4 regions of the Treponema denticola genome follow, and region 1 is predicted to be linked to each of the others. Evidence: riboswitches for the same ligand, from Rfam matches in the RefSeq annotation. Region 1 holds a riboswitch; each other region holds the start of a gene.

Evidence for each region. Region 1 has a riboswitch for cobalamin ahead of E4N78_RS04535 (Glu/Leu/Phe/Val family dehydrogenase). Riboswitches for the same ligand answer to the same signal wherever they lie in the genome.
Region 2: it holds a riboswitch for cobalamin, as region 1 does, so the genes downstream of both, E4N78_RS11290 (ABC transporter substrate-binding protein) here and E4N78_RS04535 (Glu/Leu/Phe/Val family dehydrogenase) in region 1, are expected to answer to the same signal.
Region 3: it holds a riboswitch for cobalamin, as region 1 does, so the genes downstream of both, E4N78_RS09290 (DUF4198 domain-containing protein) here and E4N78_RS04535 (Glu/Leu/Phe/Val family dehydrogenase) in region 1, are expected to answer to the same signal.
Region 4: it holds a riboswitch for cobalamin, as region 1 does, so the genes downstream of both, E4N78_RS10885 (ABC transporter substrate-binding protein) here and E4N78_RS04535 (Glu/Leu/Phe/Val family dehydrogenase) in region 1, are expected to answer to the same signal.

What each region holds. Positions count from the first base shown of each region.
Region 1 is NZ_CP038800.1:999,929-1,007,361, forward strand. It holds gene E4N78_RS04525 (hypothetical protein) at 1-1,144, shown strand, start outside; gene E4N78_RS04530 (MGH1-like glycoside hydrolase domain-containing protein) at 1,265-2,698, shown strand; gene E4N78_RS04535 (Glu/Leu/Phe/Val family dehydrogenase) at 2,709-3,950, opposite strand; cobalamin riboswitch at 4,259-4,445, opposite strand; gene E4N78_RS04540 (Rpn family recombination-promoting nuclease/putative transposase) at 4,638-5,504, shown strand; gene E4N78_RS04545 (formate/nitrite transporter family protein) at 5,546-6,382, shown strand; gene E4N78_RS04550 (NAD(P)-dependent oxidoreductase) at 6,440-7,318, shown strand.
Region 2 is NZ_CP038800.1:2,389,469-2,396,901, forward strand. It holds gene rplC (50S ribosomal protein L3) at 1-587, opposite strand, end outside; gene rpsJ (30S ribosomal protein S10) at 650-958, opposite strand; gene tuf (elongation factor Tu) at 1,022-2,209, opposite strand; gene E4N78_RS11285 (hypothetical protein) at 2,464-2,613, shown strand; cobalamin riboswitch at 2,727-2,907, shown strand; gene E4N78_RS11290 (ABC transporter substrate-binding protein) at 3,070-4,065, shown strand; gene E4N78_RS11295 (FecCD family ABC transporter permease) at 4,067-5,134, shown strand; gene E4N78_RS11300 (ABC transporter ATP-binding protein) at 5,134-5,895, shown strand; gene E4N78_RS11305 (Na+/H+ antiporter NhaC family protein) at 5,982-7,433, shown strand, end outside.
Region 3 is NZ_CP038800.1:1,946,402-1,953,834, reverse strand. It holds gene E4N78_RS09310 (IS110 family transposase) at 6-785, shown strand; gene E4N78_RS09305 (transposase) at 736-1,071, shown strand; partial or broken gene E4N78_RS13850 (hypothetical protein) at 1,148-1,691, shown strand; gene E4N78_RS09295 (DUF4198 domain-containing protein) at 1,701-2,714, shown strand; cobalamin riboswitch at 2,794-2,996, shown strand; gene E4N78_RS09290 (DUF4198 domain-containing protein) at 3,317-4,135, shown strand; gene E4N78_RS09285 (hypothetical protein) at 4,146-4,331, shown strand; gene E4N78_RS09280 (ZinT/AdcA family metal-binding protein) at 4,420-5,634, shown strand; gene E4N78_RS09275 (ZinT/AdcA family metal-binding protein) at 5,723-6,934, shown strand; gene E4N78_RS09270 (hypothetical protein) at 7,023-7,361, shown strand; gene sufU (Fe-S cluster assembly sulfur transfer protein SufU) at 7,399-7,433, opposite strand, start outside.
Region 4 is NZ_CP038800.1:2,316,529-2,323,961, reverse strand. It holds gene E4N78_RS10890 (ATP-binding protein) at 1-1,195, shown strand, start outside; cobalamin riboswitch at 1,400-1,579, shown strand; gene E4N78_RS10885 (ABC transporter substrate-binding protein) at 1,724-3,379, shown strand; gene E4N78_RS10880 (ABC transporter permease) at 3,443-4,372, shown strand; gene E4N78_RS10875 (ABC transporter permease) at 4,369-5,181, shown strand; gene E4N78_RS10870 (ABC transporter ATP-binding protein) at 5,174-6,127, shown strand; gene E4N78_RS10865 (ABC transporter ATP-binding protein) at 6,120-6,785, shown strand; gene E4N78_RS10860 (SPFH domain-containing protein) at 6,952-7,433, shown strand, end outside.

The DNA.
Region 1 (7,433 bases):
TTCTCAAGCTTTGACAACAGCTCCGGCCTCTCTTTTGCCGAAAGATAAAAGGACCTATAAGTCCTGTTCTTTTTATGATAACCTTGTTCAAAATGAAAAGAGTCTTGCCTCAGCCGATAAAAAGACCTTGACAGATATTGAGAACGGTATAGCAAAAGGAGTTTTATCTCCATTTCATAAAGAAGGCCTTATTCCTTTTTTAGTAAATAGCTCAAGGACAAATTTGATTCCGGCCTTGGAAAAAACAGCCTTAAACACTGCTCAAGAAGCATTAAACGCCTTTGATGCTGCCGGAATATTGGCTGCCGCAATGGATTATGCTCTTTATTTTCCAAATAGACAAAATATCTTTATGGAACAGTCTGAAAAGTGCGAAGCCGTTTTAAAGAATTCTTTATTTTCGATAGATGAAGGTTTATATCTTTCAGATGATGCAAAAACTATCAACACAGAAAAATCTTTGGATTCGGCCGCTGTTTTAATTCGCTACGGGACCGAATACCCTGAAAAAAGAACATGGAAGGCTGTAGGTCAAGCTCTATATTCATCCATCCTTTCCCTTGGAGGCGAGTCAGCGAGTCTTCCGGCTTCGTTTGACATTCAAGGAGATAAGGCAAAAAAATTGGGCCTCATGGCAAATGATGTCATGATCCTTCATGCCGAAAAATTATATTCTTCGGCAATAAAAGATAATTTTACCTATCCCCATGCCGAGTCCTTGGCTCTAAAAGCAGAAGCCGGTATTTGGGCTTGGACATCTGCAAAGGATGTTAATATTCTTAAAAATGATGCAAAAATATTAAGTTTTAGGTTTTCTTTTAAAGCCGGAGAAACCCATTATGTGATTTTGAGGGGTATAAGGCCCTTTTACCGAATTCAAATTCATGGCATAGATTTTAGAACCGATCCGCGCTTTGAAATTTACGATTCTTCAGGTTATGTATATGATGAGAGGAGCCGAACCCTCCTGCTTAAATTACGTCATAAAAAAGACGATGAAGAAATTGTACTGTTTTTAGGGCGTCCGCCTGCACCGGCACCTGTGCCCGTGCCTGTTTCCGTGCCTAATACGGAAAACGATACTGCTGCAAATTCCGAAGCAAATGCAGTAACTGAAGAAAATTCCGATTCCGCAGACGAATAATGATTAAAAAATCATAGGCTTTTTAAATTTTTTTTATAAATATCGGTAAAAAACTATCCTTTTTTATAAAAATGTGGTATACTATATTATGTTGTTGTTTGAGAATTTTAAGGAGATAAGGTGAATAAAAGAGATTTTCCGCGTGTTCATTTCTATGATCAAGATTTTGTAGACATTTATGATAGAACATGGGCCTTAGTACATGAATTTTGGCATTCAACTGGTGACGGTAAACAGAGTACGGAGGGATTTTTTATTTATCCTGAAGATGACGGTAATTTTTTAAATCAATATGAAACGATATTTTCATCTTTCTTTTTTGTTTATTCAAACAAAAATTATACGCCTAACTCTGCTTTGGACTTTTTTTACGAACGCCAGGAAGCAAACGGAGCTATACGAAACCGTTATAATTTTGATACAAAGGAACCCGTCATAAAAAGAGACAATCCTGAAGGTCTTGGAATGCCTCTATTTGCTTGGGCTGAATATAATATTTATCATAAAACAGGAAATAAGAAGAGAGTAAAGGATATTATGCCTGTTTTGACCAAGTACATGGACTGGATTGATAAGATGTTTAAAACCGATAACGGTTTATATAAAACACCGCTCGAAGCAGTTAATATGCCCAATACCCCTCGAAAAGAAGCTGCATTTTTAACCGATTTTAATTCGGCTCTGGCTATAAATGCTCTTTATATGTCAGCTTTGGGAGATATACTGAATGACAAAGAAATAGACTTCCAATACAAGAGAATGTATTTTACGATAAAGACCAGAATCAATTCTATGATGTGGAATGAAGAGGAGGGGTTTTATTATGACCTTGATGCTTCAGGAAACCAGATAAAGAAAAAGACTCTCGCCGGTTTTTGGCCCATGCTTGCCGAAATTCCTAACGAAGATAAGGCCGCTCTTTTGGTTGAACATTTATCAAACCCTAACACTTTCGGTGTTGATCATCCTTTTCCAAGCCTTGCCGCTAATGAGCCCGAATATGATGAGGCCGGAAACGGTGCCTGCGGCAGCGTTTTTCCTATTTTAAATTTTGTTGTTATAAAGGGACTTGAAAAATATAACCGTTGGGAATTAGCCCGTGAATGTGCTATAAGACATTTATACTACGTGCTTGAAACCCTTTCTCCCGCAGGAAACTCAAAAAAACAAGGCTTCTTATGGGAAGCTTATTCTCCGGTAAAGGAAGGGCCTGCACATTGGAAGGGAAAACCTGCTTTCCCTAGAAAACAGTACCTTTTAAGGGTCGGCCTTTCTACAATAAGTCTTATGATAGAAAATGTTATAGGTCTTTCGATAAGTCTCCCGCGTAAGACTGTCAACTGGACTGTTCCCAATCTTGAAGTCATGGGTATTGAAAACTTAAGCCTTAAAAGAAACCTAATCACTATTCTTTCGTCCAAGAGCCAGAGGGGATGGGAGATTCACATGGAAAGCGAAAAGCTCTATTATTTTACCATAAATATCCTAAACGAAAAGAAGAAGACCTTGCCGATTCCGTCGGGTAAGTGTTCAATGCTGATAGACAAACTTTAAAAAAGCCGGTTTAGTTAATTCCCTTAACTTTTTGAGTTTCTACAAGCTGCTTTAAAGCCTTAATATAGGCAGCCTTTCTCATGCTGACATTATAGGCTTCTTTTTCATCCCATACCAGCTTGAAGGCTTCAATCATCTTATCTTCAAGGCGCTTGTTGACTTCTTCTTCCGTCCAATAAAAGCTTTGCAGGTTTTGCACCCATTCAAAGTATGAAACGATTACGCCTCCTGAATTTGCAAGAACATCGGGCACAGTTATAATGTTATTTTTTTCGAGGATTTTATCGGCTTCAGGGGTAACGGGGCCGTTTGCAGCCTCGATGATTATGGAAGCCTTAATATTTGATGCATTTTTTTCGGTAATTTGATTTTCGAGGGCCGCCGGAATTAAAATATCGGCTTTAAGCTCCAATAGTTCTTCATTGGAGAGCCTTGTAAAATCTCCGGCAAAAGAATTGAGTTTTTTTCCTTCTTTTTTGTGTTTGAGTATTTGAGGAATATTTAAGCCTTTTTCATTGTATATTGCGCTGCTTGTATCGCTTATTGCAATTATCTTGGCTTCCTCTTTATAAAAAAGATCTGCAGTAACGCCGCCGACATTTCCAAGACCTTGAATAACTACACTTTGGTCTTTTAAGTTTTTATTAAGTTTCTTTAAAATTTCCCTTGTTGCAAAAAGAACTCCCCGGCCTGTGGCTTCTACTCGTCCTTTAGACCCGCCGAGAGGAAGCGGTTTTCCCGTAACAACTGCGGGGCTGAATTCTCCGGCATATTCACTGTAGCTGTCCGCTATCCAGGACATAACCTTTGCATTTGTTCCGACGTCCGGGGCAGGTATATCTATCTTAGGGCCTATAAAAGATGCAATCCGCCTTGTGTATCCTCTTGTCAGCTTTTCAAGTTCCGTTTCTGAAAGTTTTGAAGGGTCTACACAGATGCCTCCTTTTCCTCCCCCGTAGGGAATGTCGGCAACGGCACACTTAAAGGTCATCCATGCAGCAAGGGAGCGTACCTCATCGATGTTTACATCTTGGTGAAATCTTATACCTCCCTTTGCCGGGCCTCTTAATGTAGAATGCTGGACCCTGTATCCGCTAAAAACCTTGATTTTTCCGTTATCCATTTTTACGGGTATTGAAACATGCATCTCTCTTTCAGGGCTTAAAAGGGATATGTAATCGTCTTCTGCCAGATTAGCCGTATTTGCAGCTTCCGTTATAGTGCTTAAAAGTTTTTCGTATGTATTCGCCATAAAATCCTTCTTAAAAATAGTTTATGATGATTATACATTAAAAGCCGTATTTTTGAAAGTTATCAGGGAGAAAATTCGAATTTTGATTTAAATAAAGAAAAACGATTCCGGTCCGCAAAGGGATTTAGGTTTCCTCAAAATGTACACCCAAGGGTATCAATCGGATGTACTCAAGGCTAAACGAAGAAAACTTGACAAAATCTTCAAACAGCCCAAGGAGCAATAGAGGAAATAAATATGATTAACACGATAAATTTTGCTGCAACTCATGAGTCCAAGCAGAGTGCGGCACGGGCAAAACTTGCATTTTACCCTCATAGTCATTGGCAGGTCTTACGGCTCGGAGGTCATCATTGATTTTCGCCTTCCCGGAATAAACCAGTGGCATTTTGAAAACCAACTCTCTCACTTACGTCAGCCGGACTGCTCAGGACTTTCACCTGATTCCCTTTTCACTCCTTAGCTAAAAGGAGCACCAAGACCGAAACCGTTATTTAAACACAATTCTATACTTTTATAAAAAATAAGTCAAGATGTCAAAATCGGTACACCAATCCAATCGAGATTCAACACTCTGACAATTGAAAAATCTACTGTTCTATGATATACTTGATTTGTAAGGGGGATTGAGAGTTAATTGGTAGTGGATAATTTGTAATTTCATTACCAATTAAAAAGAGGTGTGATATGAGTACTTCAAACAGAAAATACAAGGATTCGGTTTTTGTTGATTTGTTCAGTGAAGATGAAAAGGCGAAAGAGAATTTTTTGTCTCTTTATAATGCATTACACGGCACCAAACTTACGGCTACAGCACAGCTGAAAAATGTAAGGCTTGATCAGGTACTTTATATGACATTCTATAATGATGTGTCATATCTTATTGATAACAAAATCATAGTGCTGGTAGAGCATCAATCCACTATAAACCCAAATATGCCTTTACGTTGCCTTGAATACATAAGCCGCCTTTATGAAACTCTATTTGAATCAAAAGAAAAATACAGCCGTAAACTCTTAAACATTCCGACGCCCGAATTTTATGTATTTTATAATGGGGATGAAACCTATCCTTCCGATAAAACATTAAAACTATCAGATGCTTTTATAGAAAAGGCGGTAAAACCTAATCTTGAGTTGACCGTTAAGATAATAAACATAAATCAGCAAAATCGCCATCCCTTGCTTAAAAACTGCAAAACGATGTATGAGTACACAATATTTGTAGAAACGGTACGAAGATGGAAAAAAACAGATCCTCAAAACGGTTTTCAAAAAGCGATTGAAGAATGTATAGCAAATGATATATTGCGTGATTATTTAAAACGCAAGACTAAGGAGGTATTGAATATGTTACTAGCCGAATATGATTATGAAACAGATATAGCTGTGCAGCGTGCTGAAGAACGGGAAATAGCCTTTGCTGAGGGAATATCTCAGGGCGTTTACCAAAATAAACTGGAAACTGCTAAAAATTTAGCTGAAATGGGGTTTGCCGTAGAAGCAATCACAAAAGCTACAGGTTTAAGCTGTGAAGAAATCGAAAAACTATAAATTAATAATAAAATCTGCATAGTGGTATTAAGGAGGCGTGTATGTCTGAAAAAATGTATTGTGATCCTGCTGAGATTTTGGAAGTTACGGTGCAAAAGGGTATTGCAAAGGCTTCGACCCCGGTGTGGAAGCTGCTTTGCCTAGGATTTTTGGCAGGGGTTTTTATTGCCTTTGCTTCGGAAGGCTCCAATATGGCTGCTTTCGGACTTTTTGCCAAGCCTGAAACTTACGGCCTTGGAAAATTCGTTGCAGGGCTTATCTTTCCTGTAGGGCTTATCTTGGTGCTCCTTGCCGGAGCCGAGCTTTTTACGGGAAATAATTTAATCATTGCAGCTGCTTTAGAAAAAAAGGTGAGCCTTACTGCAATGCTTAAAAACTGGCTTGCCGTTTATATCGGGAACCTTATAGGTTCTGTTTTTATTGCTTTTTTAATCGTAAAAAGCGGACAGCTTTCAAGCGGTGCAAGTCTTTTGGGCGGGATTACAATAAAAATTGCTTACGGCAAGGTTTCGCTTTCTTTTGTGCAGGCTGTTTTTTTAGGAATTATGTGTAATTGGCTGGTCTGCCTTGCGGTCTGGCTCTGCTATGGCGCTAAGGATATGACCGGAAAAATGCTTGCCGCCTTTTTCCCGATTTGGCTTTTTATAACTTCCGGTTTTGAGCACAGTGTTGCAAACATGTACTATATCCCTGCGGGGATTTTCTCGAAAAGCGTTCCGGCCTATGCTGCCGCTTCAGGCCTTTCCGCCGAGGCTCTTTCAAATATAAATTGGGGTGCATTTTTTATAAAGAATTTAATGCCCGTTACTCTCGGAAACATAATAGGCGGAGCCTTTTTTGTCGGAATGTTTTATTGGATTTGTTATAAGAAAAAATAACTTTTTTTCGGAAGCTGCCGCTTCCCGCAAAAAATTTTTATAAGGAGAATTTAAATTATGAATGTTGAAAATTGCGATGTGGGCTTTATAGGCCTTGGAGTTATGGGAAAGAGCATGGCTGAAAGATTAAGAGCGGCCGGTGCTAAGATGCATGTTTTTACGCGTACAAAAAAATCCGCCGAAGAGATTCTTTCAAAGGGGGCTGTTTGGTATGATGATCCGGCAAGCCTTGCTCCCAATTGTAAAATCATCTTTACGATTGTCGGTTATCCGCAAGATGTTGAAGAAACATATTTCGGAGAAAAGGGTTTATTAAAAACCGCAAAGCCCGGAACGATTTTTGCTGATATGACGACATCAAGTCCGATTTTGGCAAAAAAGATTTATGATGAGGCAAAGAAAAAAGAATGTTTTTCTGTAGACGCTCCCGTTTCAGGCGGAGATATAGGAGCTAAAAACGGCACCCTTTCGATTATGGCAGGCGGAGATGAAAAAGCCTTTAAAGAGTTGGAACCTTTTTTTGCCTGCATGGGAAAAACTTGGGCTCTTCAAGGAGGTGCAGGGGCAGGGCAGCATACTAAGATGGCAAACCAAATAGCCGTAGCCGCAAACCTTTTCGGTACGGTCGAAGCTGTCTGTTATGCCGAGGCTGCAGGCCTTGACCCTCAAAAAATGCTTTCGGCGATCGGGGGCGGTGCTGCAGGAAGCTGGCAGATTTTAAACAACGGGCCTAAGATGCTTCAAAAAGATTTTGCTCCGGGCTTCTATATTAAACACTTTTTAAAGGATTTAAACATAACCTTAAATGTTGCAAAGGAACTCAAACTGCATATTCCCGTTTTGGAGCTTGCACAAAATTTCTTTAACAAGATGAATGAAGAAGGCTATGCCGAAAAAGGAACGCAGGCCATCTATGAATATTATAAGACTCTCTAAAAACTTCAGTTTTTAGAGAGTTTCCTTAAATCTAATTTGCGAGTTTTCCATAAGTCTTTATATTATGATGACTTATGGAAAACTCGTCGGCTGCCTGTAAAAATCTAACAAAGTT
Region 2 (7,433 bases), 1.4 Mb from region 1:
GCATCCTTTTTACCCGGAACAGAACCGCGAACCATTATAACACCCAATTCAGGATCAATCTTTACGATTTGCAAATTTTGAACGGTAACCTTGTCAAAACCCATTCTTCCGGGCATTGTCGTATTTTTAAAAGAACGACCCGGAGTTGTACAGTGTCCCGTCGAACCTGCTTCACGGTGGAACTTAGAACCATGGCTTGCTCTACCGCCCCCATAGCCCCATCGCTTCATAACACCCTGAAAACCTTTACCTTTTGAAATTGCCGTAATGTCTAAATACGAAACTTTTTCAAAAGCCTCTACACCGAGCTTATCACCTACTGCGACTTCTTTGTCAAAATCACGGAATTCCTTTAAAAGTTTTAAAGGCTTGATGTCTCCGCTGAACTGTCCTGCATAGGGTTTGCTGGTGTGCTTTTCTTTGAGCTCACCCAAACCGAGCACTACTGAAGAGTATCCGAACTTTTCCTTGTCCTTTAGTGCAACAACGGTATTGGGTTCTACCTGAATAACCGTAACCGGCATAAGATGACCGACTTCATTGAAGATTTGGGTCATGCCGATTTTTTTTCCAATCAGTCCAATCATTTAAATTCTCCTAAGGTACGCACCCCTGATTAAAGGCCGTCTACCATTGATTTGATTAAATCTTATTGTTTAATTTCTACATCAACATCGGCTGAAAGCTCCAATGCCAATAAAGCATTCATAACTTCTGCCGAAGGTTCGATAATATCGATTAACCTTTTGTGTGTCCGCATTTCAAACTGCTCACGCGACTTTTTATTTACGTGAGGCGAGCGAAGCACCGTAAACTTGTTAATCCGAGTGGGAAGCGGAATAGGACCGCAAACCTTTGCACCTGCTTTTTGAACAGCCTGTACAATAGCCCTTGAACTCTGATCAACCAACTCTACATCGAATCCGCGAAGCTTTACGCGAATCTTTTCCTTTGTCATCATTTCCTCCGAAGAGATGCAAACGGCACTTGCAAAAAGCGCAAGCGCCGTTTTTTGCATCATTTATTCGATAATGTTAGTTACCTGACCCGAAGCAATAGTTCGTCCGCCTTCGCGAATAGCGAGTTTAAGACCTTGATCCATAGCTATGGGGTGAATAAGTTCACCGATAATCTTTGTATTATCGCCGGGCTTAACCATGTCTGTTCCTTCAGGAAGGTTTACAGTTCCGGTAATATCGGTTGTTCTAAAATAGAACTGAGGTCTGTAACCTGAGAAGAAGGGACTGTGTCGTCCGCCTTCTTCTTTTGAAAGAACATAAATCTGAGCTTCAAATTTGGTATGAGGATGAATTGAACCGGGCTTGGCAAGAACCTGTCCGCGTTCAACTTCTTTCTTTTCAATACCTCTCAAGAGAAGACCTACGTTGTCTCCTGCTTCACCCTGATCAAGAAGCTTGTTGAACATTTCGATACCGGTAACAACGGTTTTCTTTGTGGGCTTAATACCTACAATTTCAACTTCTTCGTTCATCTTGATAATACCGCGCTCGATTCTTCCTGTAACAACGGTACCGCGGCCCTGAATTGTAAAGATATCTTCAATGGGGAGAAGGAAGGGTTTATCCGAATCGCGGACAGGATCCTTGAAGTAACTGTCCATTGTCTGGAGCAATTCTTCGATGCAAGCCGTATCCTCTGCGGAAGCACCGTCCTGTAAAGCCTTAAATGCAGAACCCTTAATAATAGGAGTATCCTCAGGGAAGCCGTAAGATGCCAAAGTTTCACGAACTTCTTCTTCTACCAAATCTACAAGTTCGGGATCATCAACAAGGTCAACCTTATTAAGGAAGACGATGATTGAAGGTACACCTACCTGACGGGCGAGAAGCAAGTGTTCTTTTGTCTGAGGCATAACCGAGTCCGGAGCAGAAACTACAAGAATAGCACCGTCCATCTGAGCAGCACCGGTGATCATGTTTTTAACATAGTCAGCGTGGCCGGGGCAGTCGATGTGTGCATAGTGTCTCTTATCGGACTGATATTCCAAGTGTCGGGTATTGATAGTAATACCGCGCTCTTTTTCTTCCGGAGCATTGTCGATCTCGTCATATTTTAGAAGCTTATCACCGTACTTCTTTGCACAATACGTAGTGATCGCTGCCGAAAGAGTGGTCTTACCATGGTCAACGTGACCGATGGTACCAACATTCATGTGAACTTTCGTTCTGTTAAATTTTTCCTTTGCCATGAGATCCTCCTAAAAGACGTAGGCAAGTCTAATATTTCCCGCATTAAAAATGACGAGATTAAAAAGTTAACCGGTCTTTCGTAACCGAAAAACAAGCTTAACAAAGAAACAAACCGGAGAAACATAAGACAGTGATTAAAATCAGATAAGATTTAAGCATTTTCTTTATTTAAAGAAAAAAGCTTTTTATCCACCGCCCATAGGTTTTCGGACAGCATTCGGACCCACCTGATCACCTGTAAACCGTAACTCCGATGACTGGTTTGGCATCCTGCGAAGTTTTAAAGATTTCTTTCCTCATTTGCTTAAACAAGGACGGCATCCGCCTGCCTAAAAGGCTTTACGGCAATGCAAAACTTCTAAAGAATACCGATTTAAAGCCCTTTTTAGGCCCTAAATCATAATTTCAATATCAGCGTTCCTTATACCATAAAGAATAAAAAATGTCAATAGGAAAATCATTCATTTTATAAAAAACTCCTTGACATTAATTTACAAAAGTTTTAGAATTACTTTACAATTTTCAAACCATACAGGTGCCGAAATTCGGTTAAAAGGGAAGCACGGTGTAATTCCGTCACGGTCCCGCCGCTGTAAGAGACTAGTCTTTTTAAAATATGTCACTCGGGAAATCGGGGAAGGCTTAAAAAGATGCTGAAACTCGAAGTCAGAATACCTGCCTGTAAAGGACTAAGCCTTGTGCTTTACGAGCGATAAAGTACGGGACACTAAAGGAACTTATAGTATCTTTGTTTTCTCTATAGCTTAATAAGATCCCAAAAGTATCTTTGTACCCGCTGCATAAACTTATACCTTTTAGTTTGAAGCCGTAAAATAAACACACTATTTTTGGGGGAAGTATGAAAAAGATTTTTTTTCGCTCAATGCTGCTATTATTGGCAGTTTCGTTTTTTTTAGGATGCAGTCCTAAGGAAGATCAATCACAAAATTCGGGCAAATCAATGCCTAAAATGGAAGGAGCCCATTATCCTGTAACAATTACCACATATAATTATGCGGGAGAACCTGTAGACCTTACATTTGAAAAAGCCCCGGAAAAGGTTGCCGCCTTTTACCAAAGCCCTATCGAAACAATGCTCGCCCTCGGTCTTTCCGATAAGCTTATTCTTGCAGTCGGGCTTGATGATCCGGTTAAAGACGAATTTAAAGAAGCTTTCAGCAAAGTGGATTACCGCGACAAGCGTCCTGAAAAAGAAGAAATTATCGACATGGAACCGGATTTTATTTTTGCATGGACATCATTATTCGGTGAAAAGCGTTATGGAGATGTAAAATTCTGGCATGACAGAGGTACAAAAACCTACATTTGGCAAAACTCAGGCTTAAAAAAAGAAGATGCTCTCGAAAACGAATATCAGGACATTCTCAATATAGGTAAAATTTTCAATGTAGAAGACAAAGCTCAAGAAATTGTCGATAAGATGAAAACTGAAATTGCCGCAGCAAAAAAACACGTCGAAGGCAAAACAAAGGTAAAGGCCATAATAATTGAAGTAGAAAAAGAAGGCCAGTACCGTGTTTATGGGGAAAGAACTATCGGCGGGCAAATTGCAATGCAGGTCGGTGCCGATCTTGTAGGTAAGGATAAAAAAGGAATAGGCAAGGAAGAACTAATCGAGCTTAATCCCGATGTTATCTTTACGGTTTACTTCGGCGACTATATTGAAAAAGACCAATCTATAGAAATGCTCACAAAAGATAATGCTTTACAAAGCATAGCAGCACTTCAAAACAAAAAAGTTTTTCCGATTAATTTAAGTGAAGTTTATGCCAGCGGCATAAGAACCTATGACGGAATAAAGACAATTATCTCAGGTTTATATCCTGACCTATAATATGCAAAACAATAAAAACAAAGTGCTGAAAATAGTTTTTCTATCTTCAGCACTTCTTTTTCCTTTGGCGGGACTTTTAATTTCCATAGTTCTATCGGTAGGATTCGGAGCTGTACGCATAGCTCCCGCCGAAATCTTAAAAATCGCTCAATTTAAAATCTTAGGTGCCGGAAGCCTTGAAGGAATTAAAAAGTCGGCTATCGACATAGTTTGGATTGTCCGTATGCCTAGGATACTTTTAGCCTGTCTTACCGGAATGGGCTTAGCCGTAACCGGAGTTGTCATGCAGGCAATAGTACAAAACTCATTGGCAGACCCTTATATATTGGGCATTTCATCGGGAGCTTCTCTTGGGGCAACTCTTGCAATCGCTTTGGGCGTGGGTGCAAAACTGGGGCCTAATTATGTAGGCTTGTGTGCCTGCTTTTCCGCCTTTGGAACAGCCTTAATCGTAATAAATGCCGCCAACATAAAAGGCAGAGCCAATTCCGCAAAATTACTGATGGCCGGTATTGCCATAAGCACGATTTTTTCAGCCTTTTCTTCGTTTATAGTCTTTACTACAAAAAACAGGGAAGCTATAAGAAGCATTACCTTTTGGCTTATGGGAGGCTTCGGCGGAGCAAAATGGGAAAACCTCGGACTCCTTGCCGGAGTTATATTTTTAGGAATCTTCTTTTTTATGACACAATACCGCACCCTTAACCTGATGCTCCTCGGCGACAGCGTATCAATTACATTAGGAAAGGATTTGCATATTTACCGCCAAGTTTATCTTTTGATATGTTCCGCCATTGTAGGTTTTTTAGTATACAATGCAGGCATAATCGGCTTTATAGGCTTAATAATCCCGCACATTTCAAGAATATTTTGGGGAACAAATCATAAAAATATAATTCCGTCATCCGTACTGATAGGAGCCATAATTCTTATATGGGCAGACGTACTTGCACGCTCTGTTTCCAGCTTAGGTGAAATACCCGTAGGGGTTGTAATCTCTCTTATAGGTTCGCCGGTATTTTTATATTTATTGATAAATAAAGAATACGGGTTTGGAGGTAAAGCATAATGATTCTCGACATCAGCTCTCTTTCATTTAACTTCGGAAGCAAAAATATTTTAGCCGATATTGATCTTTCAATTAAAAACAACGGAATTGTAGGCATAATCGATCCCAACGGTTCAGGAAAAAGCACCCTACTCAAATGTATATACCGAGTTCTTAAACCCAAAACCGGCACCATATTTATCGACGGTAAGAACATAAATGACTATCAGTTTAAAGAAACGGCAAAAAAGATGGCTGTAGTTGCCCAGCATAATGACACCCATTTTGACTTTAACGTGCTTGAGATGGTTTTAATCGGCCGCTCGCCCCATAAAAAATTTATGGAGAGGGATTCAGCCGAGGATATTGAACTGGCGTACAAGTCTCTTGAACAAGTGAATATGAAAGATTTTGCCGACCGCAATTTTTCAAGCCTGTCGGGTGGAGAAAAGCAAAGAATTATTTTAGCCCGTGCCTTAGTGCAAAACACGGATTGTTTAATCCTCGACGAGCCTACAAACCATCTGGACATAAAACATCAGCTGCACTTTATGAGCCTTGCAAAAGATTTAAAAATAACCGTTATATCGGCAATCCATGATCTTAACATAGCTGCAATGTATTGCGATAAAATATATGCTTTAAAAGAAGGACAAATTATCGCCTCAGGCAGTGTAAATGAGGTTATCACAGAAGAAGTAATTAAGACCTTATATGATGTAGAAGCCAAAATCATTTATGATGAAGAAAAAAAGCCCCATGTAATATTTAAAAGTATTTAACCGGCTTTTATCTTTTATCCAAACCTATACACTTTTTTTTATGAATATGATACACTGCATCCTTATTTCACATAAAAGGAGACTTTATGCGCGCTTTTTTTAAGCTCTCTCCGGTCTTATTACTTGCAGGTTTGATGATGATTTCAAACATAGAATCTTTTTCAAATGCCTTGGGATTTAAGCTGGACATTTTAATCATAGCCCCTATAGCGGTAATCTATGCTTCCATAGTCGCTATGATAACCGAAAAATTCAAATTCAACGATATTTTAAACTCCGCCGTAGACAATGTTAAGGAAATGCAGCTGGTATTTTTTATCCTTATGTTTGCCTATGCGATGGCCGATGCCTTTATGTCTACAGGAGTCGGAGCCTCGATTATAACTTTAAGCCTAAACATAGGCATTTCCGCCAGAACAGTAGCCCTTGTTGCCTTTTTGGTTTCATCGGTATTGTCGGTTGCCACGGGAACCTCATGGGGAACCTTTGCAGCCTGTGCTCCTATCTTCTTGTGGATGACCCATATTTTAAATGGGAACTTGGTTTTAAGCATTGCAGCTATTGCAGGCGGCTCATGCTTCGGCGATAACCTAGGCCTTATCTCGGACACAACGGTCGTAAGCTCAGGCATTCACAGGGTTGAAGTTACTCACCGTATGAAAAATCAGGGGCTTTGGTCTCTGGTGTGCTTGATTATAGCCGGAGGCTTATTTTTAATTGCAGGCTTAAGCCTCCCGGGAGATGCCGTAAGTCCGCAAAAAGCCATCAAAGCCATTCCCCAAGAAGTTTGGACAAAATTGGCTGAAGAAAAGCCGGTCGCAGTTGACCTTCTCAATCAGGTACAGCACGGAGTCCCCGTTTACATGGTAATTCCGCTCATTCTGGTTATAGGGATTGCCTTAAAAGGCTACTCTACCCTCCTTTGCCTTGGAGCAGGTATAGTTTCATGCTTTATCTTAGGCCGCTTTGCAGGAACGGTTTCAGGCCTTCTTGCCTTTTTTGACATAGTGTATAACGGCTTTGTAGGGGCCGGCTCGTGGGTTATCATAATGATGATGTGGGTCGCAGCCTTCGGCGGAATTATGTCGAAGATGGATGCCTTTAGGCCTCTATCAAACCTTGCCGTAAAACTTTCCCGAAATGTAAGACAGCTGATGTTCTGGAACGGTATTATCTCTTTATTAGGAAACGCAGCCCTTGCCGATGAAATGGCTCAAATAGTTACCGTCGGCCCGATTATCCGAGACATCACGGAAGAAAACGTAGAAGGCGATGAAAAGGACCTTTATTCCTTAAAATTGAGAAACGCAACCTTCTCCTCAGCCCTCGGCATCTTCGGCTCCCAGCTGATTCCTTGGCATGTTTATTTAAGCTTTTTTATCGGCATCGCAGGCACGGTATATCCGCTTTACCAATTCAGTCAGACCCAGATAATAAAGTACAACTTTATGGCACATATCTCGGTCATAACCATTCTATTATTTACCCTGTTCGGTATCGACAGAATCTTCCCCAAATTCGGCATCGCAAGCGAACCG
Region 3 (7,433 bases), 950 kb from region 1:
TGGATTTGCACAAAACACAGTTTACAGTTCATGTAAGAACGGAAGAAAGGTCTGAAACCCTAAATCAGATAAGACAATATAAAACTGATGACAAAGGTTATGCCGACTTTATGACAAGAATAAAAGCTTACAAAGAAATCGGAGCTGTTGTAAAAATTGGAGTTGAATCAACAGGGAACACCCGTTTTTTCAAACACGAGGTAGAAAAAGCCGGAGCAGAAGTTACAGTCATAAATACTTTGAAGTTCAAGGTTATAACTGAATCTGCTAAAAAAACTGATAAGCATGATGCTTGTACAATTTCAGAGTTTCTTTCAAAAGACATGCTACCTGAAAGCTATCTTTGCAGTAAAGAAACTGAAAATATGAGGCGGCTTTTAAAGTCTAGGGAAAGGCTGGTTCGCTCGATAGTAGGTCAAAAGAATGAAGTTCATGCTCTTTTGGTAAGTATGGGGCTAAAAGATGAAAGCAGGAGCCTACAAAGTAAAAAAGGACGCCAGAGAGTTCTGGACGTCCTTGAGTCGAATAACGACAACGTGCTCGAGGCACAATCAGTACAACTGATGTTTGAAATTATAAGGCAAATGGAAGAAAGTGTCAAGATAATAGAAAAACAACTTACAGAATTGACAAAGGATGATCAAATGGTAAATCGTCTTTTGAGTATACGAGGTTGTGGAAAGATAACGGCATGGACTATAAGAGCCTATACTGAGGATATGGGAAGGTTTGCAAGTGCAAAAAAAATATGCAGCCTTTTGCGGACTTGTTCCATGGGTGTCTGATTCTAATGAAAGTATTAGGCATGGAAAAATTACGAAGCGAGGCCCGCAGGAATTAAGAGTGAGCTTTGTACAATTGGTAATGGGTATAAGACGTTGCAAAGATACTGCCTGTTGGCGTTTAATGCAGCGTTATGAATATATGAAAACACATAAGGGCAGCGGAAAGTCAATCATAGCCGCTGCGAGGAAGTTGGCAGAGATTGTATGGGCAATGCTCAGCAATAAAGAAGATTTTGACTGTGAAAAGATGAAAGGAACATACAACCGTATGAATCTTGCAGTTTAATTTTTATCTGCCATCTATTTTAATTTTTTTTTAAGAAAGTCGATTTTGTTTGTTGACTTTTTATGGGAGTTTATAGATGAAAAAAATATTTATCGTATTTGTTTTAATGATGTGTTCTATTATGCTTTTTGCACATTCGCCCCTTTTGACCGTTGAAGATAACGGAGACGGAACTATCTATGTTCAAGGCGGATTTTCAAATGGAGCTTCGGCTGCCGGTGTTAAACTTTATCTTACCGATAAGGCTTCAGGGCAAAAAATCTGGGAAGGAGAATTCCCCGATGTAGGCGAACTTAACCTGCCTATTCCGAATGTTCCGTACACGGTAACCTTTGATGCGGGCCCCGGTCATATTATCGTAAAAAGACGGCCCCGAGCCTGAAGGCGGTTTCGGCAGTCAAGCTGCTTCTTCTGAAGCCGCAGGAGAAAACGAGTCAGCCGGAGATGCTGCTCAGGGTCAAAAACCCGTTGCTGTCTCCGGTTCCGCAGGTTGGATTCCTATGGATACCGTTTCGGCAATGCCTAGCGTAGGTCCTTCGTTTACGGCAATCTTGGCCCTTGTACTTGCCGTAATAAATTCGATACTGATTGTCTTCCTCTTTAAAAACCAAAAAAGGTAGGTGTAAAAAGTGAAAAAGCTATTTTTTTCCCTATTGCTATGCTGGACGGCTTTGGGCCTTTTTGCTCACTTTCAAATTATTTATACTCCGTCTTCAATAATCGAAGCTTCAAATAATAAGGTTGATTTTATAATTTCTTTTACTCATCCCTTTGATTCAGGCCTTACCATGGACATAGGTAAAAATGAAGCAGGCGAAATAAAAGGGTTAAAAGAATTTTATTCAATCCATAAAGAAAGCAAGACCGACTTAATGCCCTTTTTAAAAAAGGGAGAATTTGAATCTGCGGAAAACAAGGCCTTTGCATATACCCTTGAATTTAATAAAGAGGCCGGTTTTAAGGGAGGCGGAGATTGGGTTTTAGTTGCCGTTCCTCATCCTTATTTTGAAGCCGCCGATGACGGATATATTCAGCAGATAGCTAAGGTCTTTATTAACAAGGCCGGACTTTCAACCGATTGGCAGTCAAGGGTTGCCGAAGGCTATCCTGAAATTTTGCCCTTGGTAAAGCCATATGAGATTTGGGAGGGCGGTGTTATCCGTGCCCTTGTTTTGGACTCCGATGGAAAACCTGTGCCTTATGCTCAGGTTGAATTTGAAAACATGAACTACGATGTGGATATGGCAAACAAGAAATTTACCGGAGAACCCAAACTGCAAAAATCGGGTGCCGGAATGATAATGGCGGATAATACAGGCGTTTTCGAGTTTATTCCTCCTTGTCCTGGATATTGGGGCTTTGCTGCTCTTGGGGTAGGGAAGGAAAAGGAATTCGGTGGGAAAGAACTTTCTCAAGATGCAGTTATTTGGTTTGAGGTCAGTAAGATTGAAGATGCGGCCGAACAGGCTGATAGCACAAAACAAGCCGATATATCTTCTTCTGACGGAGAGCCTTCTGAAAGAGCAAAACCCAAGGAAGGATTTTCGCCTGCGGCCCTGATAATAGTAATCTTGCTTTTTGTGGTTATGTTCGCTTGGCCTCCTATCTTTAAAAAGATTTCGGATAAGGCTGAAAATAAGTAGGATAGTAAATAGATAACAAATCCCCATTGGTGTCCCGTTGGGGGCTTGCTTTTTTTTTGGAAATATTTATAATTACCCGAAGGTTATAGACAAATAAGGTTCTTAAATTAATTTTTAAGATTAAAAGGGAAACCGGTGAAAAACCGGCACAGCCCCCGCTACTGTAATTGAGTTTGTTTATCATAATGCCTCTATGTATTGGAAGCATAAGCCACTGTTAATATGGGAAGGCGATAAACTTTAAATCATAAGTCAGGAGACCTGCCTATTTGTATTACGAATCCTTCGGAGGGAAGGAAAGTCGGAAAACTCATTATTGCAACTCTATTTTACTGTCAGTCTTTTCTATAAGCGAAGCTGACGCCTTGCGTTTTTCGTGTTTTCTTTATTTAATCTCCGCTTTATTTTTAATTAAAAGTTTGCTGTTCCGTCTTTGGGGGCTTGCTTTTTTTTTGAGAATAAGATAGATTGTAAGTGTTGATTTACATTTGGATTTGAAAAAAAAGATTTTTCCGTGAGTTTAAAGCAAAACTTTTGGTCCTATCTTTTTTGAACTTAAGATTAAGAGTCTTTAGACTAAAATATTTATAGGAGAGTTTTTTATGAAAAAATTTACAGGAATAGTTTTACTTTTATTCTTGGTAGCTATGGCTTCATTTGCACACTTCCAAATGATTTATACCCCGACTTCAGTAGTTGAAGGCAATTCCGTTGACTTTAAGATTGTTTTTACACATCCTGCAGAAGCAGAACACGCAATGGATATCGGTAAAAACGAAGCCGGAGAAATCAAGGGTTTTGAAAAATTCTTTTCCGTGCACAAGGAAAAGATTCAGGATCTTCTTCCTTCCTTAAAGAAAACAGAGTTTACAACTTTAGAAAATACGGCTTCAGCCTATGACCTTAACCTAAATAAGGATAACGGTTTTAAGGGAGGCGGAGACTGGGCTTTGGTAGCTGTTCCTCATCCTTACTATGAAGGTGCCGAAGATGTCTATATCCAGCAGATTACCAAGGTCTTTATCAATAAGGCAGGTCTTGATACGGACTGGAGTGCAAGATGTGCCGAAGGTTATCCCGAAATCATGCCATTGGTAAAGCCTTACGATGTTTGGGTAGGCGGACTTTTCAGAGGTACTGTTGTAGACTCAAAAGGTAAGCCTGTTCCCAATGCGGAAATTGAAGTTGAATATATCAACTTTGATGTAAACATGAAAAAAAGCAAATTTGAGAAGAAGGCAAAACCAAAAAATGCCGCCGCTACTATTTTAGCCGACGCAAACGGAAACTTCTCCTTTGTTCCTCATAAGGCCGGATACTGGGGCTTTGCTGCCCTCGGTGCAGGTAATGTAAAAGAATTTGCCGGTAAAGAACTTTCACAGGATGCCGTACTTTGGATTGAGGCAGTGCCTGTCAAATAAGGATTGCCTTATGACATTGGGAATGGTTTTGACTATTTCTATAGTTGCAGGCGTGATTCTCTTACTCATCCGTAAATATTACAGGATATTTAAGGGTAAGGCTTCAGCCTGCAGCTGCGGAGAAAAAAATATCAATCCTAAGAGCGGCTGCGGTTGCGGATGCTGCGGCTGTTCTGCGGAAAATAAAAAAGGCTAGTTTCTTTTTACTTTAAGTCAAGAATTGTTTCTTGTTTAAATAAAAAGTTAGCTACATATAACTTATATTAACTTAAAGGAGTTTAATTATGGTTAATAAAAGAATGGGTGCAAAGATTGCACTTATACTGGTTACACTCGCAGTTATTTTTACTGCCTGTAAATCAATGCCTAGCACAATCGGAAGCATGAAAGTTGAAGCAGGCAAAGAACTTGCTGCGTGGAAAGGTGAATGGATTTCTATCGATATCGTAAAAGATGATAGTTCCTTAAATGCCGTATACAAAGAAACAGCGGCTAAGATGCCTTATTATACGGAAGATGGTTTAAAAGCTGCTGTTGCAGATATGTATGCAAGTCCTGTTGTAAGTGCAAAATTTGATGGAACAAATACTGTCATATTTACAATTCAAAAGCGGGATGGAAGTAAATTTGAAATGCCTTGCGAGTATAAGTACATCGGTAAACAAGCAGCTCCTGATCAAGAAGGCCTTTTTTGGGAAGCTTTTGAAGCTGTAACCGATACTAAAGAATTAAGGAGTGTGAAATATCTTATTCTGATTCCGCCGGATAGACATGGAGATGGTATCCTTCACTGGCATGGAAGATTCACCTCATATAGCATCTCATGGATTGTTGGAGGTGATAAATCATGGCCGACATATGTTCCTGCTTCAACAACAAAAGAAACAATGGTAAGCAATTTTGAAAATTCAATTAAGTCTATGACTAAATTCAGCCCTGTTTCTCCCTTTGAATCCTATGCCAAGTACGGCAAATGGATTAATACATTATCTATATTTGAAAATACAAGTAAAGAGGTTGAAGCTGCCTATGCAAAGGTTATAAAAGAATTTGCAGGCAAAAATCCCAAAGGCGGAGATTTTACAAAAGCTGAAATTATTGCCGAATTACAGAAAGGAAATAAATCCGTTAAGGACTATTCCCACATGGAATTTATCGTAAAAGACGGAAAAAATGAACTTGTTTTCTATAAAGGAAATAAAGAGGTCTTTAGATCAAGCTATATCCGAGTTGCTGCAAGTCCTTCAAAACCGTATATGACGATGAAGGCTGAAAGAAAAGATGCCGGTATGTATTCTTTGATTTCATTTGTAGTTGTACATGGTACAGCTCCTATGCAGCATTTTCACTTGTGGTACGGTAATAACGAAAAGGAACTTGAAGAGTTTGAAGGAACTCCCACCTGCTACAGGGCCGCTCTTACAGACGCTGAAATTGCAGCAGCTGTAGAGAAATCTGCAAGAACTCTTTTAGAAAAATTAACAAAGACTAAAAAATAAATTTTATTGGGAACCTATTTTAGGTTCCCAATTTTTATTAAGTTTATCAATATTTGATAATACCTTATTTTGACATAAGGAGGTTACTATGTCTAATAAAAATTTCGGTGCAAAACTTGTATTAGTTTTAATGGTTCTTGCAGTTATTTTTACTGCATGTAAGTCGATGCCTGACACAATCGGAGGCATGAAAATTGAACCCGGTAAAGAACTTGCCGCATGGAAAGGCGAATGGGTTTCGCTGGATTCCGCAAAAAATGATCCTTCTTTAAATCCTGCATACAAAGAAGCAGCAGCCAAAATGGAAAATTATACCGTTGAAGGTTTCAAATTGACCGTTGAAGGAATGTATAAAACATCATTTTCAAAGATAAAATTTGACGGAACAAACACTGTTGTGTTTACCGTAAAAGATGCTGATGGAAAGGAAAAAGAAATTTCTTCCGAGTATGTTTACAAGGGAAAGGTGCCTGTTATAGGTTATGACGGATATTACTGGGAAACTTTTGAAGCCGTAAAAAATGTACGCGGTCTTACTATGGCAAAATATATTATCTGCTTTCCCCCGCATCGAGATTCCGAAGGAGGACTACTCCATTGGCATGTAAGAACAGGCGGATCCAGTATTGACGCATTGGTAAAAGCCGATCCTATGTGGTGGCCTACCTATGTGCCTGCTTCAATGACAAAAGAAGAGCTTGTAAAGAATTTTAAAGATACCATAGGAGCTGTTGCAGGCATGTTCCCAAAATCTCCCTTCGAGCCTTATGCAAAAGAAGGAAAATGGATGAATACCTCTTTAATTTATGACAACACAAGTGCTGAAGTTAATGCCGCTTACGATAAAATCATTAAAGAATTTGCCGGTAAAAATCCTAAGGGCGGAGACTTTACAAAAGCTGAAATTATTGCCGAAATGAAAAAAGTATACGGCACGACAGATCTTTATACTCATATCGAATTTGTTACCGAAGACGGTAAGAACGAATTTGTAGTCTATAAGGACGGAAAAGAAATTCATCGAGCTGCTTATAAGAGAACTGCTGAAAATGCCTCCAAGCCCGGATTGCTTGCTGTGGTAACTGATAAAAAAGATGCAGGAATGTTTAAGACAATTTCTCTTACGGGTGCAGGAGGAAGTCCTTTACACTTCCATTTTTGGTATGGTATGAACGATGCCGATTTTGCTAAAATTAAAGGAAAACCGACTTGTCTTCCTGCTAATCTTTCAAATGAAATGATTGCTAAGCGTGTTGAAAATACTTGCCGCAAAATTTTAAAAGGTATTGTTGAAAAATAATTACATTAAAGATTTTTATATGAGGTATGATAAACAGTTGGGCATAAGTATTGCTCACTGTTTATCTGCCGATAGGAGAGAAAGAAAAATGAAAAAAAGAACAGCTGTTTTTATTTGTTTTTTAGTGTTGGGAGCAGCTCTTTTGTTTGCTCATGCCCCGATATTGCACTGTTATGATAACGGTGACGGAACCTTTACCTGTGAGGGCGGTTTTACCGACGGCTCATCAGCCGCCGGTGTAGAGATTCGAATCGAAAACCCTAAGGAAAAAGATGCAAAAAAGAAAGTTCTATTTACCGGTAAACTCGATAAAAAGGGTGAGATTACAATTAAGTACGCCGATATCAAGGTAAAAGACTTTTTAATTATCTTTGATGCAGGTCCCGGCCATGTGGTAAAAGTAAAATCAAGCGATATCGAAAAATAAGATTTACTTGATTTTTTTTAAAAAAGGGACTTTGTTTTTACACTGTCCCTTTTTTTTCGTTTAAAAGAACAT
Region 4 (7,433 bases), 1.3 Mb from region 1:
TTTAATAAAGGCCTCCTATGAAAAAACCGGCAGGCAGGCTGTTATTCTTATCGATGAATATGATAAGCCTCTTCTTCAAACGATGTGGAAGGATGAAGCCTTAAACGAAACCTACCGCACAATCCTTAAAGGTTTTTTCGGCGTTATAAAAAGTGCAGACCAATACCTCCGCTTCGCATTTTTAACCGGAGTTACAAAATTCAGTAAGGTCAGCATATTCAGCGATTTAAACAACTTACGGGATTTAAGCCTATTGTCGGATTACTCTGCTGTCTGCGGCATTTCTCAAGAAGAGCTTGAAGCCGATTTTAAACCTGAGATTGCAGCCCTCGCAGAAAATAATAGCTTGACTTATGAGGAAGCTCTTGCAAAGTTAAAGCAAAGATATGACGGCTATAAATTTTCCGAAGACGGAAAAAATATGTACAATCCATTTAGCTTGTTAAATGTTTTTGCCGATGGAAGGATGCGTGACTATTGGTTTGCAACAGGTACGCCGACATTTTTAGTAGAATACTTAAAGAAAGCTTATTACAATATCCCCGACCTTGACGGAAACGTAAAGATGAACGAATCCGGATTGGAAGCCTACCGAGCAGATGCAATAAATCCCTTACCCATTCTTTTCCAATCGGGATATTTGACAATTAAGGACTATAACGATTTTTCAAGACTGTACCGCTTGGGCTTTCCGAATGATGAAGTGCGTTACGGTTTTTTGGATAACTTGTTGCCTGCCTATACCTCGATAAGAACCGATAAAACGGGAGTTTCGATTTGGGAATTCTACGAGCAGATAGAAGCCGGAGATGTAGACGGCTTTATGCAAAAGATGAAGGGAATAATTTCAGGAATACCCTACGATAACTTAACTGAAAAAGATTTAGCCTTGCGTGAACAAAATTATCAGACTGCCGTTTATCTTGTATTTGCATTGATGAATCAGTTTGTGCATACGGAAGTTCATTGTTCAACAGGCAGGGCTGATTGCGTTGTCGAATTTAAAGATAAGGTTTATATCTTTGAATTTAAGCTTACCTCAAATGAAACGGCGGAAAATGCCGTAAAACAAATCAAAGAAAAAAACTATGCCGACAAGTATTCAGGCCGCGGTAAAAAAATTATAGCAATCGGTTCAAGTTTTGACGAAGCTAATCGGACTATCAAAGATTGGAAGACTGAGATTATAGTTTAAGTGAGGTAATGTATAACAGGGGCTGCCTTATATTCTTGTTTACAAAAAAAGGTATATAATATTTTATTTTCCTGTTATTTTTAGTAAAGAGCCGGTATCTATTCCTTTGTAATAAATATATTAATTTTGATATGTGTACTTGTATTAAATATAAAAAAAAGATATACTCATTCTCAATTGGAAAATATTTTCCTTAAAATTAAACAACCGAAATCGCATTAAGGTTCGGCGTAATTGCCGATTAAAAAGGAAATAGGTGAAAATCCTATGCAGTCCCGCTGCCGTAATTAAAGAGTTCTTTTCAATATGCCACTGAGTTTTTTGGGAAGGCGAAAAGAATGATGACTTTTAAGCCGGAAGACTTGCCCTAATGATTTTAGCTTTTGCTCCTTGCGAGAGACGGGGAGGATTGCAGATACTTATCGGCATTGTATGGTGCTTCCTTGTATTTACAAATCCTCTTGCAGGTTTTTCCTGTGAGAGGATTTGTTGCATTAAAGCGGATATCGGTAATATTTTGGAGGGGTTATGAAAAACTCATTTTTTAAAATCTTGTCGGCTGCATTTGCAGCTCTTGTTCTGTCCGCTGCTTGTTCTAAAACCGATTTGCCTCAGCAAGCTCAAAAAGGCGGGCACGTTGAAAATCTTGTTATCGGTACTAATTTAGCTCAGCAAAACGATTTCAGCTCGCAAAGGCAGAGACCAGACGCCTTACAGTACAACGCTTTAACGCAAGCACATTTTGTATACACCGATAAGAACGGAAAAATACACCCGTATTTTTTTAAATCCTTTAGCATTTCCAAAGATGCAAAACAATTGGTTTTTACTTTTCCTTCTACGGCTGTTTGGCATGACGGAAAGCCGGTTACAAAAGACGATATTCTTTTTACATTTGATTTTATGAAAAACGTAAGAAAAACTGGTTCTTTAAAAAACTTAGAAAAATGGGAAATTACCGGAGAAAACGAATGTACTCTTACCTTTTCGGAGCCTGATGCTTATTATTGGATTAATAATGCGGTTTTAAGCGCTTTGGTTTTTCCTAAACATGTCTGGGAAGGTGTTGAAGATTATCGCCAATATAATGGAAAGGATGCCGCATTAGGCTGCGGCCCTTATCGTCTTGTTTCTCTCGATAAAGATTCTCAAACGTCCGTTTATGAAGCTGTTCCTCAAAATGCCTTTTTGGGAGAGCTTACCGTTGACAAAATTACCGTACAGACTTATTCGGGTGAAGATACGCTTATGTTCGCAATGGCAAACGGAGAAATAGATGCTATGTTCAATTATGCAAATTCCGTTGATGTTACCGTAATCGATTCTTTTAAAGGAACCGACGGAATAGATTTCGGTGAAAGCGATTATGCCGGAAACTATCAGGTTACATATGGAATGGAAAGAAAGCCGTGTACAGATATTGCTTTCCGAAAGGCTTGCAGGCTTGCATTCGATTACGGTAAACTTGCCGCCGTTATTAATGGATCGTACGGTACGGCTCCGGGTGCAGGCATTATACCTCCTTCATGTAAAGGTTTTGACCCGTCTTTACCCATCCTTAAAACCGACATAAAAGAAGCTGCACGTCTTTTGGATGAAGCAGGCTATAAAGATATTAACGGGGACGGATTTAGAGAATACCCGGACGGTTCCGAATTAAAAGTTATGGTAACACAGCAATTTTCAACTAGAAATAAGGAACTGTTTAACCGCATGTCCGATGTAATTATGGCCTCGTTAAAAAACATAGGCGTTAAGACTTATGTCGATGAAGAAAGCTTAAGGAACGACGAAGTTTGGGAGCAAAATATAATTGATGGAAATTATGATATTTCAATCGGCTATACCACTTCGGGAATGGCTCAATATACAAGTGCTTTTAGGTATTTTTTAGCCGATCCCAGATTTGAAGGTGAAAATACATGGATTTGGGGAACCTTTCATAATGATGAATTTAAAGACACCTTTTTTGCCATGCAGCGGGCTTCCGATGATGAGACCTACATCAAAAATGTAAGAAAACTTCAAGCTATGGCAAATGATGTTGCTTTTGCTCAGGCGCTTTGTTGGGAAAAATGTTTTTTCCCATATAGAACGGATAAGTATGAGGGCTGGGATAACTATCCTTCTTGGGGTGTCATCCATCCGACAACATGGTTTGAGCTTAGAACAATAAAAAAATAAAGCTTCAAAGACAAAATGAGATCAACGGGTAAAAAATTTCTGTACGCTCTGTGTACGGTTTATATGATAATATCTCTTAGCTTTTTGCTCATTCATATTATGCCGGGGAAACCCATTATGTATTTGGTCGGGCAAGAAGAATACTATTATCTTTTGGATCAATACCCTGCCGAACTTGAAGCATTAAAATTGAAATTCGGACTTGATGATTCGTTATGGGTGCAATATAAAAAATATTTAAAATGTATTGCGACGCTCGATTTCGGACGTGCTCATTCGAATCATCAGCCCGTTTCAGAAAATGTTTTGCGAGCGGCAAAAAGCACTTTACTGCTTTCTATTCCCACGTGGATTTTGGGCGGAATTTTAGGGGCTGTTTTGGGAACTCTTGCAGGGTGGCGGACAAAAGGAATTTTCGACCGCATTACGACTCCGTTTTTTTTGTTTGTAAACACAATTCCATCGAACTGTATAGGCTTGATTTTTCTCATCATATTTTCGTACAAGCTTAAAATATTTCCTATAAACGGAATGGTAGGACCGGGGCTTTCGGGGATGGAGCGGATTTGGAGTTTATTAAGTCATATGGCATTACCGCTTATCATTTTAGTTCTTTCGCGTACGGCAGGAAATTTCATGCTTATGAAAAGCTCCGTTTCTCAAATCTGTAACGAAGATTATTTAATAACTGCGGAATCAAAAGGCTTGGAAGATAAAAAAGTTTTATTCCGTCACGTTTTATGCAATGCACTGCTTCCGTATTCAACGTCTCTTTCAATTCAGTTGGGATGGCTTTTATCGGGATCGATGATAGTTGAAGTTATTTTCGGCTGGAAAGGAATGGGTTCCCTTATGTTCGATGCGGTAAGCAGACGCGATTTTCCGACGGCACAATTGTGTTTTTTAATTTCAGCGGTGAGTGTTGTCGCTGCAAACTGGATAAGCGACATTGTCAATATCATAATAGATCCGCGCGTAAGGGATGAGAGATGATACAATTTTCAAATATAAAAAAAATGCCGTCTTCCTTTAAGGCGGGGCTTATGATTGTTTTGACGGCAGCTATTATTGCAATTTTTGCACCGGTTATCGCTCCGTATGATCCGTATGAAATGGGTCATATTTATGAAAAGCCTTGTCTTGCGCACCTTTTAGGAACTAATGATGTCGGACAGGATATTTTAAGCGAGCTGATCTACGGTGCTCGGGTTTCTCTTTTTGTCGGTTTTTTTGCGGCTATTACTATTACCTGTATCGGTGTTGTTTTTGCTCTGCTTTCAGGATATTACGGAGGTATTACCGATAGACTTATAACAGTGTTTACCAATATTGCAATGTCTGTTCCGGGACTGCCTTTGACGGTCTTGTTGGTGGCGTTTATGAAACCCGGAAAATGGAACTTGATTATAGCTATGAGTATTACTTCTTGGACTGGAACTGCACGGATCCTGCGAGCAAAGACAAAAGAAATTGCGGAACAGCCTTTTATAAAAATAGAAAAAGCTTTGGGTGTCTCCGATTTTGTCATTATGTTTAAACACATCTTGCCGAACCTTAAAGATATAATACTTATACGCGGCGTACTTTCCGTTTCGGCAGCGATGGTAACGGAATCGGGTTTAAGTTTTTTAGGGCTAGGAACCTACGGCGAAAAATCGTGGGGTGCAATTTTGCGGTACGCTTTTTTTAGGCACAGCATTTTGCGCGGACAAATATGGTGGTATCTGCCTCCGATTATCTGTATCTCGGTTACCGTTTTAGGTTTTATGCTTATAGGATATTACGGCACAAAAAATGAATAATACTGAAATAAACTTAGCTGAACTTCCTCTTCTCAAAATAGAAAACTTAAGTGTTTCATTCGGAGCAAAGAATGCTCCTCAAGTTCTTCAAGATTTTAATTTAGATATTTTTGAAAGAGACAAAATTGCAATTATAGGTGAGACTGGCAGCGGAAAAAGCGTTATGCTTTTAGCTGTGTTAAAACTTTTACCTAAAAATGCAGAAGTGCAGGGGACCGCTTTTTTTAATAATCGGAATCTTTTAAGCCTTGACCGTAAAACTTTAAACTCCATTAGAGGAAAAGAAATATCCTACATTCCTCAAGGCAGCGGAAACTCTTTAAATCCGCTTCTTAAAGTGGGTTATCAAGTCGGAGAGCCTCTTATAATTCATTACGGGTATTCCAAAAAAAATGCGGAGAAAGAAGCCGTAAACCTTTTACGCAAATTCAATTTAGGTAGTGAAGAAGAACGGGCCGTTCAATATCCTCACACTTACAGCGGCGGAATGAAGCAAAGGGCTATGATTGCAATGGGTATTTCCGCAGGAGCCCATTTAATATTTGCTGATGAGCCTACAAAGGGCTTAGACTCAAGACGTCTTAAAATGGTTGAACAAGCATTTAAACTCTTAAAAGAAGAGACCTATGTTTGCGTTACCCATGACCTTAATTTTGCAAAAAACATAAGCAAAAGATTATGTGTTATGCATTCTTCATATAGCGTAGAAATTGGATTGACCGAAGAAGTATTTGCAAAACCCTATCACCCGTATACCGAAGATATAATAAGGGCGATGCCCGAAAACGGTCTACAGTATAAGGCAAAGAGTATGCAGCGTCCCGTTTATGAAACAGGATGCAGATATGCTTCAAACTGTGAATATGCTTTTGAAAAATGTAAACAAACCCCTCCCATGATAGACATAGAAAAAAACAGGAAAGTAAGGTGCTGGAAATATGCTTGAACTTAAAAACATTTCTAAAACATATAAAAATGCCCGCAAAAAAGATTTTGAAGTAATTAAAAATATCAGCTTTTGCATAAATAAAAAAGAAACACTAGGCTTGATCGGGGACAGCGGAAGCGGCAAAACGACTATCGGACAAATTATAACCGGTTTAATAATGCCGTCAAATGGAGAAATGTTTTTTGAAAACCTTCCGCTTAAATATCCAGTTAATCGTGAAACAAGACGCAAAATTCAAATTCTTTTTCAGCATCCGGAAATATCTTTTAATCCCAAACTGCACATCATAGATAGCTTAAAAGAACCGTACCGTATTTATTTAAAAGAAAAAGGAATGGAGAAAATTATTCGGGATATAAAAGAATTGGGCTTAAGGGAAGAACATCTTTACCGCTACCCAAGGGAATTGAGCGGCGGAGAATTACAGCGTTTGGCTTTGGCAAGGATTCTTTCCATTACACCTCAGTTGATTGTCTTAGATGAGCCGACAGGAATGTTGGACAGCGTAAGCCAAGCTCAGATTATCCATTTATTAAAAGAATATCAAAATACACATCAATCAAGCTATCTTTTTATCAGTCATGATAAAATTTTAGCGGAACAATTTTGTGACAGACTTATCTATATAAATGAAGGACAGATAAACTGTAAATGATCCGGTAAAATTTCTATGAGACCTATCTTTTTCCTCCAAATCTGTTCTTATAAGCTATGAAATTATGTTTTTTAATAAATTTTAAGCGGCAAATAATTTAAACCTTGATATTTTGACTTTTTTGTTATATCATAATTATGTAAGTTTAAATTTAAAGGAGTAAATTATGGGTCTTATATCAGCAGCAGTTGGAGCAGTGGGCGGCGGTTTGGCCGATCAATGGCTCGAAGTTATTGAAGCAGGAGATATGGGTGAGGGCGTTGTCCTTGCAAAAGGAGTTGCTGTCCGCACAGATAAACGTAACACAAACAAAAAAGGTTCAAGCGATGTCGTTTCAAACGGTTCTATTATACATGTAAATCAAAACCAGTTTATGATGTTGGTGGACGGGGGAAAGATAGTCGATTATACGGCGGAGCCGGGATATTTTAAGGTTGAAAATTCGGCATCGCCCTCCCTATTCGGCGGTCAATTCGGAGATGCCCTAAAAGAAACCTTCAGCCGTTTTAAATTCGGCGGAACCACCCCGATGAAACAGGAAGTATTTTATGTTAATTTACAGGAGATCAAGGGTATTAGGTTCGGTACTCCCAATCCATTGCAATACTTTGACAACTTCTATAATGCGGAGTTGTTTTTGCGCACCTT